Regions from separate parts of the Aeribacillus sp. FSL K6-8210 genome, predicted to be linked through region 3. Evidence: predicted binding sites of a transcription regulator. Region 3 holds the regulator's gene; each other region holds the start of a gene.
What was found. The regulator Rex, encoded in region 3, represses fermentation and respiration genes when NADH is low (regulators of the CRP and FNR family bind a similar motif). The targets are predictions, from matches to a motif close to TTGTGAAATATTTCACAA.

Region 1 (5,404 bases), 1.2 Mb from region 3:
TCTTTTAAAATATAAGGCGTTTCTTTTTGCAATTGTTCAGCGATGATTGATAATGCGTTGTTTTTTTCTTCAGTAGTCTTTGCAACCAGCTTGGCAGCAGCTTCTTTTGCCAGCTTCCCTTTTGTCAACACTTCACTCATATCATCATCTCCTTACTCGTTATCGCTACAAATTGATCACGGTGAACCACTTCAGGATGTATGCGCTTTGTCATTTCCATCGCTTTTTGACTCGGCATGCCCATAATTTCTTTTAATTCTTCAGATGAATAATTGACTATGCCTTTTCCGATCAGCTTTTGTTCCTTGTTTAAAATTTGCACCACGTCTCCGGATTGAAAGTTGCCGCTGACACGCTTAACGCCAGCAGGAAGAAGCGATTTCCCTTCCTTCAAAATAGCCGCTACTGCTCCATCATCGACTTCCACATCACCAGATATGATCGAATGAAGAGCAATCCATGCTTTTGAATTACGAACAGCACTTAAATCGTTTTTGCCAATATATGTTCCGTCACCGTTCCCATTTAAAATTTCGATTAATTTCTCTTTTCCTTGGCCTTTCCCGATAAATACGGATACACCGAGGGCAAGTGCCGTTTTTGCCGCCATGAGCTTTGATTTCATGCCACCTGTTCCAACTTTCGAACCGGATGTTGCCTCTGTTTGTTCAATTAATTCATCTGTTACTTCCGGCAAAAAATCAAATCGTTTCGCATTCGGATTTTTGGTAGGATCTTCTTCATATAAACCGTTAATATCCGTCAAAATAATAAGAAAATCGGCATGCAATAATCCGCTCACAAGAGCTGACAGCATATCGTTGTCTCCAAACGTCAATTCCTCAATCGAAACCGAATCATTTTCATTGATGATCGGGAGCACTTGCCGCTTTAGAAGCTCCGATAAGGTGGCGTATGCGTTTTGATATTGCTCTTTATGCTGAAAATTGCTCCTTGTCATCAAAAGCTGGGCACATACAATGCCGTATTTTTTAAATGCTTCTGTATAAGCCTGGATAAGCAGCCCTTGGCCCACTGCCGCAGCCGCCTGTTTTCCTCTAATTGTCACAGGCCTGGAAGGATATCCAAGATCTCCATACCCTGCAGATACCGCTCCTGACGAAATTAAAATTACTTCATACCCTGCTTCCTTCAATTTAGCAATCGCTTCAACATGCTCGTGCAGCTTTTCTTTGCTGAGTCCCCCGTTGTCATCTGTTAAAGAACTGCTTCCTATTTTTACGACCACTCGCTTTTTCCTCACTAAAAAACACCTCTTCATTGCTTGACAGTCATAAAAAAGACTCATATCATCCTTTCGAAAAAGGACGAATATGAGTCTATATCCGCGGTACCACCTTTTTTAGCACTAGTTTAGTGCTCCCTTTAGCCTGTAACGAAGGATACGGTCAGGTTATGAGCCTGACAGCTCCAGGGGTAGGTTCAATAGCTTATCAGCGATGAAACCTTTCAGCCATAGGGTTTCACTCTCTTTTTCGCCTAAAGTCTATTTACTGGCCCCTTTCAACGCCGAAAATATACTTTTTTTAAAATTATGTTTCAAAAATTTTTAAAAGTCAAGATGATTGCTGCATTTAAACATTTGCTTGTTGATTGAATTTTTTGTTTGTAAATTTATCTCTCAAATACGGCAGGATAAACCGATCAGCTCCCCAATAATACGCAGCTGCGCCTACTGCCATTAAAATGATTGCTTCAGTGTACATAATCGGATTCGTGCTTGTTGTTCCAGCTAACATAAAATTCAAGTTCATAAACGCACCAGCAATTAATGCAGGAGTTGTAAACAATCCCAAAATCAGTCCGATGCCAACTAACACTTCTCCAATTGGAATAATAAAATTAAAAAGTTCTACATTCGGAAGAGCAAAGTTTTCAAGGAACGCTGCATACCATCCTTGAACGGCCGGATGTTCTCCGGTTGCTTTAGCAATCGCCCCTTTTAAAAATCCTGTCGCATCAAATCCACCCAGCTTTTCGACTCCCGCGACAAACCATTGATAACCGAGCCAAATTCTAAGAGCCGCCCAGACAACCGCCATTTTTGGACCTTTCAGCCATTCCATCTTCAACCATCTCCTTTGTTTGTTTTTTCACTTTTATTTTTCGAAGAAGTTTGTGAAATATTTCACTAATCTCTTCAATTTCAATATATAATTTTCTGAATTTAACTTCAATATATTTGTGAAATATTTCACAAATTGTTAACAATTACTATAGTTATCCACATTCATAGTAGGGGCTGTCCGAAAAGTCGATTGAATCGACCTTGGGCTCAGCCCTTTTTTCTGTTTTTAGGGTACAAAAAAATCGTCCTTTTTTATAGAATGAAATTGACCAAAAAACATTCTACAGAAAGGACGATTTCTTATGAATAATCAAATGACTATTCAAGAAAATTATAACACGCAATTAGAAATGACTCTAGAGGGTATTCAAAAAATAGAGGTTCAAAAGAATAAGAAACGCAAAAAACTAGTTTTCCAACCTTATTGCAATCGTCAAGTCATGAGCATTTTAGATATCGAAATGTATATTCCTGAAAATCATGTCGCCCGTTTAGTGGATGAAATGGTGGAATCGATTCCGGATGAAGTGTTGTATACTCATTATGTTGGTGGGGGTCGTGCACCCTATCACCCTAAAATGTTATTGAAAGTGATTTTATATGCGTACACTCAAAATGTTTATTCAAGTCGGAAAATAGCGCAAATGGTGAAAGAAAATCTTCCGATGATGTGGTTGGCGGGATTGCAAACCCCTGACCATCGCACAATAAATGATTTTCGTAGTGTTCGTATGTCAAACATGATGGATTCTGTATTTGAACAATTTGTCCTTCAACTAGTAGAACAAGGACTTATCGACCTCGACCATATTTTTGTGGATGGTACGAAAATAGAAGCGAATGCCAACAAATATACGTTTGTATGGCGAAAATCCGTAGAAAAATATGATCAGAAACTACGAGCCAAAATTCAATCGTTTCTACAAGAAGCGCACCAAATCGCCTTGGAGGAATTAAAAGAAGAACAATTAGAAGAAGAATTAGAAAAATCATCGGCACAACTTTCTGAGAGAATAGAAGCTTTGGAAAAAGATTATAAACAGGAAGAAGACAAAGAAAGAAAAAAAGAACTTCGCTCTAAAAAATCCCAACTCACCAAACAACTGAAAACGATTCAAACGGATTATCTTCCACGATTACGAAAATACAAAGTACAAAAACAGATTCTAGGTGAACGAAATAGCTACTCGAAAACCGACCATGAGGCCACTTTTATGCGAATGAAAGAGGACCATATGAAAAACGGCCAACTCAAGGCGGGTTATAATGTTCAACTCGCCACACAACATCAATTTATCGTGGGATTTGAAATTTATCAAAATCCAGGAGATACTCGCTGTTTCCAACCATTTATGGAAAAGTTATTGGAATCGATGCCGAAGGAAAAGAAACTCAAGTATGTCATTGCCGATGCAGGATATGCGAGTGAAGAAAACTATTTATATGCGATTGGCGAAGAAAAAGAACCTCGTTTTGAATTATTAGCCCCATACCAAACCTATTTGAAGGAACAAAGTAAAAAGTTTAAAAAGGATTTATCAAAAGTACAAAACTGGAAATACATCGAAGAAGACGATTGCTTTATCTGTCCGAACAATCGGAAAGTCGTATTCAAGTATTATCAAAAAAGAAAAAATGCATCTGGATACATACAAGATTTGAAAGTGTACGAGTGTGAAGATTGTACGGATTGCCCGTTGAAGAATGGGTGTACGAAAGCCAAAGGAAATCGTCGAGTATATTGGAACACGATTTATGAAGAAATGAAAGCGAAAGCCAAAGCAGCTCTTGGTGACGAACAAAAGGCAGCTCTTTATGCGAAGCGTAAAGTGGATGTCGAAAGTGTGTTCGGTAACATCAAGGGCAATTTGCGTTTCACTCGATTTCTGTTACGGGGGCTTCATAAAGTCCGAACAGAATTCGGGATTGTGGCAATGGCCCACAACATACTGAAATGGGCCGCAAATTCCCAAACCAATTTCAAAAATAAGGAAACAGAGCGAATGGAAAAACTCATTGTTTTCTCCATTCGCTCTGTTTTTATGGACTTTTTAGACAAGCCCAGCTTCTTAAGCTCCAACAGTTACATAATATCCACAAAAACAGTATGGATAATGTGTATAAGTTGTGAATTATCTGAAATATCTGTGGATAAAATAAAAAAGCACTCACCTTCTCTGGACGATGAATGCTTATACACAAAGAACGATCTCTCGAATTTACAAGCAAATTAGAGCTGTTGCAAAAGAAACCGTCATTTTACAGAAGTGTGCATATTTTCCGATAACAAAAATTTTAGACATAACTAAATCTATTAAAACGTGGAATTTCTTTTCATAAAAAACAGGCGCCGTTTCAACAGCCGCCTGCTAAGCACTATGCTGCAATTTATTTTCTTTCTCTGCACGCTTATTTTTCTCATAACCGATCGCTAACACAATCAATGTCATAATTCCGATAAGTAAATATTCGATCCACAAGTTTTGGATGTGAAACCATTGTTCAATATGTTTATCCTTAAAGATCATCTCACCGGCGGTCCAAGCTAAAATTCCAGATCCAACATATACAATCCATTGAAATTTGTTCATTAATTTTACGATCGCTTTTGATCCAAAAATCATAATTGGAATACTGATCAAAACTCCAACCGCAATCATGCCGATATGGCCGTGTGCCGCACCTGCTACTGCAACCACATTATCCAAACTCATGACGGCATCTGCAAGAATGATCGTTTGAATAGCTTTAAGCAGACTGCTTTGAGATTGGACATGCGCAGCTTCTCCGTCATCTACCAAAACTTTATAAGCAATCCAAAGCAGCAAAAATCCGCCGACAATGTTGACAAATGGGATTTTCAACAGGACAACAATGACGGATGCAAACAAAATCCGTAATGCGACCGCACCTCCAGTCCCCCAGAATATAGCTCTGTTTTGCTGTTCTTTCGGCAGATTTCTCGTTGCCATTGCAATTACAACTGCGTTATCGCCGGATAAAATAATATCGATTGCAATAATTTTTAATAAGGCAATGATGGCGTCAGATGAAATAGATATGCCAACTGAAAATAAATCCAATTGTTATTCGCTCCTCTATTAAAAAATGTATACGTATAGATTCTATCCCTACCTTCCTTTGAAAGCAAATCCAATATTTTACCTATTTAAAAATTAAAATGAGTCATCTCCTTGTCAGCTGCTGGATAAATGTTCGAATGGCAGTGGAAGAAAGAAGACCTTTTCGATAAATAATTGCAACCTCTTTACGCGGAAGTTCGTCTGCAATTTTCAAAAGCTTGACAGAAAACTC
Region 2 (5,404 bases), 550 kb from region 3:
TTTTCGGATACGATGCTATGAAGAAGCCGCTTGGAGCCACAGCTATAAGAATTGGAGCTAAAGCCATTGTAGAAGTGATTCTGATCTTTCGTCCAGTTGAAAGAAAAGAACAGGAGGAGATCGAGTATGGATGATAGAAATAGCTCGGAATGATTGAAATTTTTTAGAATCAGGTAGAAAGGTTAGATAAAGAAATTTATAACTTAAATTATTAGGTAGAGCTTTTAAAAATCTATTAATAAAGATTATTGGTAATCAAAAGATATCTCCTGACTTATTATTAATATTGATTACGTTGCTCTGAAAAAAGATTTAAATGGTGAGGAGCGGGCAGAGATCGCATTTTTCCTTCTCAAAATTCAAAAAGAGTATATGCAAGAAGGTAAAGTGCCTAGTCTAGAAGAATTTCATTCCAGATTGATTGAGGTATTAGGCGTTACCCAAAATGAAAAAGCAGAATATCCAATTCAAATCTCAAAACAACTGCTTCAAAAATATGAGCAAATAGGCGAATTCCCAGTTGCAAAAGAGATTTTATCTAAATGAGAGGTGCTTTACCATCGCCTCTCACTTTTTGCGTTTCTTTAAGCAAATTCTCGTCTTTGTCTGATTGCAATATTATGTACTTTATTTTGCAGCACACAGTTCTTTCTTAATTGTTCGTTTGACGCTTGCATTTTTACTAGAAAGTATGTTTTTTTGTCAAAACAAATAGAGGCCCAAAAAGCCAACTTTCAATGACTTTTGGGCCAGCTCCATTATTTCAATGCTTGCTGCAAAAACTCAGGAAGCTTAAAGCACCCTTCGAGAATAGCTTGATTTACATATTTTGTATCTTTCGAAAAATTGTCCGACTTTACATCTTCATATTTTTTCGATCCGATTGTAAAGCTCCATAGTCCTCCCGGATATGTAGGAACAACAGCTGTGTATAGTTTTGTAATCGGGAATAAAGATTGAATATGGCTATAAGACCGTTTTAAAACATCCAAGTGGAAAACAGGCGATTGACTTTGGCATACCATGAGGCCATCGTCTTTTAACGCTTTATATAGGTTGGTATAAAAATCTTTTGAAAACAGCTGTTCTGCCGGTCCAATCGGGTCAGAAGAGTCAACAATGATCACATCGTATTCATTTTGTTTGTTTTCTACATATTTCACGCCGTCAATAAATAAGAAATTTACGCGCGGATCGCTTAAGTTTCCTGACACTTCAGGCAGATGCTCCTTGCATGCGGAAACGACAAGCTCGTCAATTTCCACCATATCGATTTCCTTCACTGAATCATATTTGCACACTTCTCTGGCAACACCGCAGTCTCCGCCGCCGATGATCAGCACTTTTTCCGGATTTGGGTGGAGATTGAGCGGGACATGGGAAATCATTTCATTATATATATGCCCATCAATAGAAGTGGTTTGCACAACTCCATCTAGCACTAGCATGCGGCCAAAATCATATGAATCCAATACCATAACATGTTGAAAAGGGGATTGCTTTGAAAAAAGCACTTCTTTGATTCTATAGCTGATTTTTAAATTTTCTCTTTCATCTTCTGTTAACCATAAATCGCCGTTTATTGTTTGCAAATATTGATTGTCCATCTGCAGGCCCTCCTTGTGCTCAAAAATTCCTTACTTATTGTAACAAGTTTGTTATGAAAAGTGAATGAAGCAGACAAGTTTGTCAATAAGGAAAAAATCAAATATGATAAAAAAAGCAAGATCATTATCTTTCAATAAGGAGCGATAGGAGTTGAATATACCGGTCTCAAGCATAATAGGAAAAATGGAGGAGGAACTGAAAAAGGCAAAGGCAGCAGGAACACCTCATGATCTAAAAGCCCGGCTTCTTGTCATCCGTTCTTTATGTGATGTTATTTTGGATCAACAAGAGGAAAATTATGATTTTTCAGCTAGTCAAGAGCCAAAAAGCGAAAGTGAAATAACTCCATTAGAGCTGGAAAAAATGATCGGAAATGCAAACAGCAAAACGCTGACAATGAAAGAACGTTTGTTGGTCGAAGACGATGCAAATGGAGAATCTATTTTTGATTTCTAACAAAATCTTGTCATCTGTAAAATCTTCATTTAAAAAAAACGGACGATAAGGTAAGATGAAGGGAAAAAGGGGTGAAGATGATGAAAATATTTTTCATTCTTGGAGCCGTCGGTGCTTTTTTGTCTGTAGCTTTAGGAGCATTCGGCGCCCATGGTTTGGAAGGGAAAATTCCGCAAAAATATTTGGAGACATGGCAAACAGGTGTACAATATCAAATGTTCCATTCGATAGGCCTTTTTGTCACGGCTCTGTTTTTGCAGCAGCATCCGCAGGCAGGCTATGCAAATTGGGCCGGGTGGCTGATGCTCATCGGTATTCTCCTGTTTTCCGGAAGCCTGTATATATTAAGTGTGACGCAGATCAAAGTGTTAGGTGCAATTACGCCGCTTGGAGGCATTTCATTTTTAATTGCATGGGTTCTTCTTGCTGTTGCTGCAGTTAAATATATGTAAATATAAACGTCTGTCTACTATATCGGGACAGGCGTTTTTTTGTGCAAAGAAATGAAAGGGTGACCTTCTTAACCGATTCAAAGGTCATAGCCAGAGCTTCATCCAAAAATGTGTCCCGTTCATTTTGGCTCCTAGCTTCCTAATGATAGAAGATTCAGTGTGAATGCAATGTTTTTTGTTCAACATACTGTCAAAAAGTACTATGGAAAATGTGATTTTTTTCACAGATTGACTAACGTAAGCTAAACTACAATTTTTTTAAAAGAAGAAAAGGTGGTGTTATGGGTGGCAAAAGAATTCATCTCCGATAAAAAAGAGCAGGAAATTGCTCAAAAGAAAGAATATTCGTTATTTGGCACTTTTTTATCTGTTCTTATGCTGGCTCTTTTTTTAATACTTTCTTGGTTTGGAGTTTACTACTTATTTATTCAACGATTATAAAGGAGGGGGATCATCTTGCATTTGCACAAACTTGAAAAGGTTTGGCTATTAATAGGTATAGGTACGCTTGTGATGTTTTTAACAATCGTGGGCATCAGTGCATTTGCACAAGGTCATCATCCGCCGAGTGATCTGACCACATTGGATCCGCAAAAAGTCGATACGACAGAGCCGTTTAATCAACCAGGCTTAAAGAAAATTGGAGACAACGAATACGAACTTGTTATAGTTTCTCAAGCTTTTGCCTTTATGCCGAATGACATAAAAATACCGGAGGGAGCAAAAGTTCATATTATCGTGACAAGCAAAGATGTTGTTCATGGCCTTGAAATCGTTGGCACAAATGTCAACATGATGGTGACCCCGGGACATGTGAATTCGCTTACACATACATTCCATAAACCCGGCAGCTATTTAATAATTTGCAACGAATATTGCGGTACTGGGCACCAAATGATGAGCACGAAAATTGAGGTGACAAAAGCATGAAAAATACAGCGCTTCACCCAAACGATGGAAAGCTGGCGCTCGCCCATATTGCAGTTGGTTATATTGCATTGTTTTTAGGAGCGATTGCCGGGTTATTGCAGGCTTTTGTTAGAAGCGGAACGCTTGAGCTTCCGGCAGGGATCGGGTATTATCAGCTTTTGACTGCTCATGGCGTTTTGTTGGCACTTGTTTTTACAACATTTTTTATCATTGGTTTTTTATATGCTTCCATGAGTCGGACGACAGGTGATTTAACTCCGTTTGCCAAAAAGGCGGGTTGGATCGGCTTTTGGCTTATGACGATTGGAACAGCGATTACAACGGTTATGATCTTATTAAATAAAGCGACCGTTCTATACACTTTTTATGCACCACTTAAAGCATCGCCATGGTTTTATATCGGTCTGACGCTTGTTGTAGTCGGCAGCTGGGTAAGCGGAGCTGGCATGTTTAGCCAATACGCTGTCTGGAAAAAGAAAAATGAAGGAAAACCGTCTCCTCTATTAAGCTTTATGGCAGTTGCCACAATGATTTTATGGATCATAGCAACATTGGGCGTAGCAGTAACGGTATTATTCCAGTTTATTCCTTGGTCCTTCGGGTTAGTCGATAAAATCAATGTGCTGTTAAGCAGAACACTTTTTTGGTATTTTGGCCATCCATTAGTGTATTTCTGGTTATTGCCTGCCTATATGTGCTGGTACGTCATCATTCCAAAAATAATAGGCGGGAAAATTTTCAGCGATTCGCTTGCAAGACTGGCGTTTGTACTGTTTGTTCTTTTTTCCATCCCAGTCGGCTTCCATCATCAAATACTAGAGTCTGGGATCACTCCGTTTTGGAAGTTTTTGCAAATTGTGTTGACGTTTATGGTCATTGTTCCATCTTTAATGACAGCTTTCGCTTTGTTTGCAACATTTGAAATAAGCGGAAGAGAAAAAGGGGCCAGCGGACTGTTTGGCTGGGTGAAAAAACTTCCGTGGACAGATGTTCGCTTTTTTGCACCGTTTATGGGAATGCTCGTTTTTATTCCTGGCGGAGCAGGCGGAATCATTAATGCAAGTAACCAAATGAACCAAGTCGTTCATAACACTTTATGGGTAACAGGACATTTCCATTTAACAGTGGCCACCACTGTAGCGTTGACGTTTTTTGGTATTTCCTATTGGTTGGTTCCTCATTTAACAGGCAGAACGTTAACACCGCGATTAAATAAATTAGGGATCATTCAAACCGTTTTCTGGTGCATCGGTATGTTCCTAATGTCAGGAGCCATGCATACAGTTGGTTTGTTTGGAGCTCCTCGGCGGACCGCTTATACAACATATGGAGACCATCCGCAGGCGTTGGAATGGATGTCTTATCAAACTATCATGGCGGTTGGCGGAGCCATCTTATTCGTTGCCATTTTGATGATTCTTTATATTGTTATAAATTTGGCAGTGGCTGCTCCAAAAGGAACGGAAGAATTTCCAGTTGGTGAAGTTCATGAAGATGCGGAAAAAACACCATTGCTTCTAGAAAATTGGAAAATTTGGATCGGTCTGTCTGTTGTGCTAATTGTAATCGCTTATACAGTACCGGTCATCGATATCATTGAAAATGCACCAAGTTCACCGGGATTTAAATTCTGGTAGAAGAAACTGGGCGTTGAATTTTCACGCCCGGTTTTTTTATGGTGCGCCCGGCATGTACATGAACTATAGGGTGTAAGTCCCGAACCCCGAAGACAGAAGTAGAGGTTAGCCAAGAGCAAGGGTGTCCGTGGTGACGCGGAATCTGAAGGAAGCTGGAGGCAAAACACCGGTCCGAGGAACACGAACCTCATATAAGGCTAGGTATGATTGAGTGAGTTTGCCAAACAAAACAAAGCTCTTTCTGTCGAAGGTCATATCGAGTAAATGAGGCGGATAGATGGTGTGAAAGTGCATGTACTTACCCGGGGAGGTCTGGCGGAT
Region 3 (5,404 bases):
ATTCCCTAAAACCGTTCGGATTTCTTTTTCTGTTTTTTCGGGATAGTCATCCCACAATTCATCTAAAACCCGTTTAGATGAAGACAAATCCGCTTGTTCCTGGTCATAATATCCGATTTGGACATTAGATCCAAACTGAATTTTTCCGCTCAGCGGCTTTAAGCGGTTGATGATCGTTTTTAATAAGGTAGATTTTCCAACTCCGTTTGGCCCTATTAAGGCAATTGAGTCCTTCCTGTTGATCGAAAAGTTAATATTTTTCACGATCGGAGTTTTTTGATCGTAGGAAAGGGACAAATCAATGGCTTTTAACACGTCATTGCCGCTTTGCTTTTCGATTTCGAAGGAAAAGCTGGCTGACTTCTCGTCCCCAGCGGGTCTGTCCAGTATTTCCATTTTCTCAAGCATTTTCCTTCTGCTTTGCGCACGTTTCGTTGTCGATGCTCTTGCTAAGTTTCGTTGAATAAAATCTTTCATCCGCGCGATTTCTTCTTGCTGTTTTTCAAATTGTTTTAATTCCCTTTCGTACGCTTCCGCTTTTTGTTTTAAATAAGCGCTGTAATTCCCAACATACTTCGTACAAACTGTTCGTGATATTTCATAAACAGTGTTGACAACGCGATCTAAAAAGTACCGGTCGTGGGAAACAATTAGAACCGCTCCATTATAATGCTGTAAATATTGTTCGAGCCAGTTTAATGTTTCCATGTCAAGATGGTTTGTCGGCTCGTCGAGTATGAGCAGATCCGGTTTTTTCAACAGGAGCTTTCCGAGTGCTAACCGGGTTTTTTGTCCTCCGCTCAAAACCGAAATTTTAGTTGAATAGTCGTAATCAGCAAACCCTAATCCATGCAGCACAGAACGGATATCCGCCTCATATTGATATCCGCCATTTTCTTTATATAAATGTTGGAGTGAATCATATTCCTTCATTAAGCTTTGCAAAGCATGAGAATCTCCAGCTGAGGAGATAGCTGCCATTTTTTGTTCAATATTTCGCAGCTCAGCTTCGATGTTCCGCAGCTCTTCAAAAACGGTTAGCATTTCATCCCATATCGACTTAGTTGATTCTAATCCTGTGTTTTGTGCCAGATAGCCGATTGTTAAATCTTTTGGCTTCACAATTTCACCAGAATCAAAGGGCATTTCACCGGCAATGATTTTCAATAATGTTGATTTTCCGGCTCCATTGCGGCCTACAACGGCGATTTTATCTCCTGTTTGGATTTCCAGCTTAATATTCGATAAAATAAGGTCAGCACCATAATATTTTGTGATTTTGTTTAACTGCAATAAAATCATCCATAGTTCACCTCAATCTTTGCTAGAATAAGTGTAGCCTATATATTTGACTGCAGGCAACTGACCTGATGAACAAAAGGACAAGAAATTGTAACAATCGTTCAAAAGACACGAATAAAAAAATAGTGTATAGTTTTTATATAAGGAGAGTTTGGAGAAAAAACAAATAAAAAGAAATGTAGACGGAGAAGAAGATCAGGATGGAAGCGTTATCAGTCTGATATTGTTTCATACAGGCGAGCAGCCGCTTGCTAGAAAACATAGCTAAAAACAAAATTAGTCAGGTTGTTTTGGATTGCGAGGGATGAGCATTGAATCAAGATCAATCTAAGATACCGCAAGCAACTGCAAAAAGATTACCTCTATATTATCGGTTTTTGCAAAATTTACATGCCTCGGGAAAACAACGTGTTTCCTCTCAAGAACTGAGTGAAGCAGTCAAAGTAGATTCTGCGACAATTAGAAGGGACTTTTCATATTTCGGAGCGCTGGGCAAAAAAGGTTATGGATATAATGTCAATTATTTGTTATCATTTTTTAGAAAGACGCTTGACCAAGATGAGTTGACCAAAGTTGCCCTCATTGGCGTCGGAAATTTGGGAACAGCTTTTTTAAATTACAATTTTACAAAAAATAACAACACGCAAATTGTTATTGCATTTGACATTAATAAACGAAAAGTAGGAATGAAAATTGGTGGAGTTCCAATTTATCATTTGGATCAGCTAGAAAGTGAATTGCCTGATGATGTGCCTGTTGCGATATTAACGGTCCCGGCAACCGCCGCTCAAGGAATAACGGATCGGTTAGTGGAAAAAGGCATAAAAGGCATTTTAAATTTTACGCCGGCTCGCTTAAATGTTCCGGATAAAATTCGGATTCATCATATCGATCTATCTGTTGAACTTCAGGCTCTTGCATATTTTTTAAAACATTATTCGAATGAAGATTGAAGGAGCGATATTAAATGCCAACAATTGGAATTGGAAGCTTGCTGTTGATTGTATTTGCAGCTCTGCTTGTTTTCGGGCCGAAAAAACTTCCTGAGCTTGGAAAAGCTATAGGAGAATCATTAAAGGAGTTTAAAAGTGCCACGAAGGGCTTAGCAGACGATGATGAAGAAAACAAGAAAAATGAATAGCAAGAAGAATGGATGAATAATGATGAGCGAAAAAAAAATGTCCGTGTTGGAGCATATAGCGGAGCTTAGAAAACGGCTGATTATTGTAGTCGTTTTCTTTTTCGTTGCTATGATTACTGGCTTTTTCATAGCGAAGCCAATTATTGTTTTTTTACAGCAAACTGATGAAGCAAAGCAATTCGCCTTAAATGCTTTTCGTCCTGCAGATCCATTGATCGTTTATATGCAGTTTACATTTATTATTGCTTTAATTCTAACTTTCCCTGTTTTATTGTACCAGCTTTGGGCGTTTATCAGCCCAGGACTGTATGAAAAAGAAAGGCGGGTCACATTAAGCTATATACCGTTGTCGGTTGCTTTATTTCTTTTAGGTATAAGCTTCTCTTATTTTATTTTGTTTCCTTTTGTCATCGATTTTATGGGGCGGCTTTCCAATGATTTAAACATTCAACAAATGATAGGAATAAATGAATACTTTCGTTTCCTGCTGCAGTTAACATTGCCTTTCGGACTGTTGTTTCAGCTTCCCGTTGTCATTATGTTTTTAACAAGACTCGGGATCATCAATCCGGCGTTTTTGGTAAAGGTTAGAAAATATGCGTATTTTGTATTGCTTGTTATCGCAGCGATCATTACGCCGCCTGAAATTGTGTCGCATTTAATGGTCACGATTCCGCTATTCATTTTGTATGAAATAAGTATCATTGTTTCAAGATTTGCTTACAAAAAAGCACAGTCTTCTCAAATAAAAGAATCAGATCAAAAGTAAAACCGATGGGCTGTTATAAACATATCCCTGTCAAGTAGACAGTATAGGCTTTTTTCCTACTGTCTACACAAGAGGGATAATATCATTACACCTCATCGGTTGTTTTTTGCTTTCCGAATTTTATATGAGAAAGTGAACATGCGGATGGAAACAGCAAAATCAAACGTGGCTAAAATCATTAAAATCATATTTGTAGCTGTCCACATACCATTTTCAGCATGATGAATTGCTAAATATGTAAATAGAACTCCCATGATAAAATAGAAGAGTCCCATGGAAACGGGATGAAAATTCATAATCTTAGCTGCCTCCAATAATGATTTGTATTTGTTCCATTTGCTTCATCATGTTTTCAATCTCATCATGATAAATTGTTTGAATGATGACTACGATTGTATTCATCATTGTATGGGCAAAAATAGGGACTAATATGCGTTTTGTTTTATAATATAAAAAAGCGAACGTAAATCCCATTGCTGTATAACGCAATAAAAGTTCAGGCTCCCCATGCACGATGCCGAATAATAGCGAACTGACAAGCGCGCCGATCCAAAAATTCGTTTTTTGATAAATCACCCCGAAAATAATTTTTCGGAAGATAATTTCTTCAAGAATCGGTCCTATTATTGATGTGACAATAATCAAATAAGGCGTTGCTTCAATTAAATCCATAATAACTTGAGTATTTTCCGACATCGGATTAACTTTAAGTACATATATTTCAATATTGCCAACGATTGTTTGAATGAAAAAAGCTAAAAAAACTCCGAAAACAGCCCATATGGCAGATTCGCCGAAAGAAGCTTTTTCAATCCGGACATTATTTTTTCGTTCATGACGAAGGAGAAATAAAATAATGACAAACGCAGCAGTAAAACTTGTAATCGACCAATATGCTTGCGCTTGAAAAAGTCCTGCATTGAGATTTCCATCGACGCCAACACCCAGTTCATAAAAAAGGGGAACTCCAATATAGGATGAGAGCTGCATAATGATGTACGTAATGATGATCCACCAATATTGCTTTTTCACGAATAGTTCTCCTTTATAAAAGATTCATATGACTATTTTAACACACAATGGTTTTAAGAAAGAAAAACAATTTTGACAAGGTAAGCACTTAATGGAGGATGTTAAAATTTTTTTAAAAGAGACTTGAAAAATAGAGGAGGTTTCTTTAATATAATAATTGGTGTTAGCACTCGATAGCAATGAGTGCTAATAATGAATAAGGAATAAATTTTGAAAATCTCAAAAGATATTTGAGGAGGTTGTTTCCCTTGTTAAAGCCATTAGGTGATCGCGTTGTAATTGAACTTGTTGAAACAGAAGAAAAAACAGCAAGCGGCATCGTATTGCCTGACACAGCTAAAGAAAAACCTCAAGAAGGTAAAGTAGTAGCAGTTGGTACTGGTCGTGTATTAGACAGCGGTGAACGTGTTGCAGTTGAAGTTGCTGTTGGCGATCGCATTATCTTCTCAAAATACGCCGGCACAGAAGTAAAATATGACGGCAAAGAATACTTAATTTTGCGTGAAAGCGACATTTTGGCTGTGATCGGCTAATAGAGACAGCCCAATATCATAGACAATTTAAATTTTGAGGAGGTTTTCGCAACATGGCAAAAGAAATTAAATTCAGTGAAGAAGCACGTCGTGCAATGCTGCGTGGTGTGGATAAATTAGCAGATGCGGTTAAAGTTACTTTAGGACCAAAAGGCCGTAACGTTGTTCTTGAGAAAAAATTCGGTTCTCCGTTAATTACAAACGATGGCGTTACGATTGCAAAAGAAATTGAATTAGAAGATCCATTTGAAAACATGGGTGCAAAATTAGTTGCAGAAGTTGCTAGCAAAACAAACGATGTTGCTGGGGACGGTACAACTACTGCAACAGTTTTAGCTCAAGCAATGATCCGCGAAGGACTTAAAAACGTAACAGCTGGCGCAAACCCAATGGGTGTGCGTAAAGGAATTGAAAAAGCAGTTGCTACAGCTGTTGAAGAATTAAAAGCAATTTCTAAACCAATTGAAGGAAAAGAATCAATTGCTCAAGTTGCTGCTATTTCTGCTGCGGATGATGAAGTAGGTAAATTAATTGCTGAAGCAATGGAACGTGTTGGTAACGATGGCGTTATCACTATTGAAGAATCTAAAGGTTTCACTACTGAGCTTGACGTTGTAGAAGGAATGC

Region 1: a site for Rex is predicted at 2,204-2,221, ahead of NSQ41_RS15805 (DoxX family membrane protein). Genes of this name have one in related genera too.
Region 2: a site for Rex is predicted at 2,726-2,743, ahead of NSQ41_RS18795 (cytochrome c oxidase subunit 2A). Genes of this name have one in related genera too.

What each region holds. Positions count from the first base shown of each region.
Region 1 covers NZ_CP150172.1:3,247,407-3,252,810, forward strand. Annotated here, with positions in the region: gene NSQ41_RS15795 (glutamate-5-semialdehyde dehydrogenase) at 1-140, opposite strand, end outside; gene proB (glutamate 5-kinase) at 137-1,264, opposite strand; T-box leader at 1,322-1,537, opposite strand; gene NSQ41_RS15805 (DoxX family membrane protein) at 1,596-2,087, opposite strand; gene NSQ41_RS15810 (IS1182 family transposase) at 2,392-4,323, shown strand; gene NSQ41_RS15815 (TerC family protein) at 4,459-5,172, opposite strand; gene NSQ41_RS15820 (LysR family transcriptional regulator) at 5,276-5,404, opposite strand, start outside.
Region 2 covers NZ_CP150172.1:3,888,145-3,893,548, reverse strand. Annotated here, with positions in the region: gene NSQ41_RS18815 (hypothetical protein) at 373-546, shown strand; gene speE (polyamine aminopropyltransferase) at 759-1,607, opposite strand; gene NSQ41_RS18805 (YwdI family protein) at 1,759-2,064, shown strand; gene NSQ41_RS18800 (DUF423 domain-containing protein) at 2,145-2,516, shown strand; gene NSQ41_RS18795 (cytochrome c oxidase subunit 2A) at 2,841-2,957, shown strand; gene NSQ41_RS18790 (cytochrome c oxidase subunit II) at 2,973-3,446, shown strand; gene NSQ41_RS18785 (b(o/a)3-type cytochrome-c oxidase subunit 1) at 3,443-5,083, shown strand.
Region 3 covers NZ_CP150172.1:399,443-404,846, forward strand. Annotated here, with positions in the region: gene NSQ41_RS02050 (ABC-F family ATP-binding cassette domain-containing protein) at 1-1,302, opposite strand, end outside; gene NSQ41_RS02055 (redox-sensing transcriptional repressor Rex) at 1,614-2,255, shown strand; gene NSQ41_RS02060 (twin-arginine translocase TatA/TatE family subunit) at 2,270-2,443, shown strand; gene tatC (twin-arginine translocase subunit TatC) at 2,466-3,212, shown strand; gene NSQ41_RS02070 (YdiK family protein) at 3,305-3,508, opposite strand; gene NSQ41_RS02075 (type II CAAX endopeptidase family protein) at 3,513-4,244, opposite strand; gene groES (co-chaperone GroES) at 4,493-4,777, shown strand; gene groL (chaperonin GroEL) at 4,831-5,404, shown strand, end outside.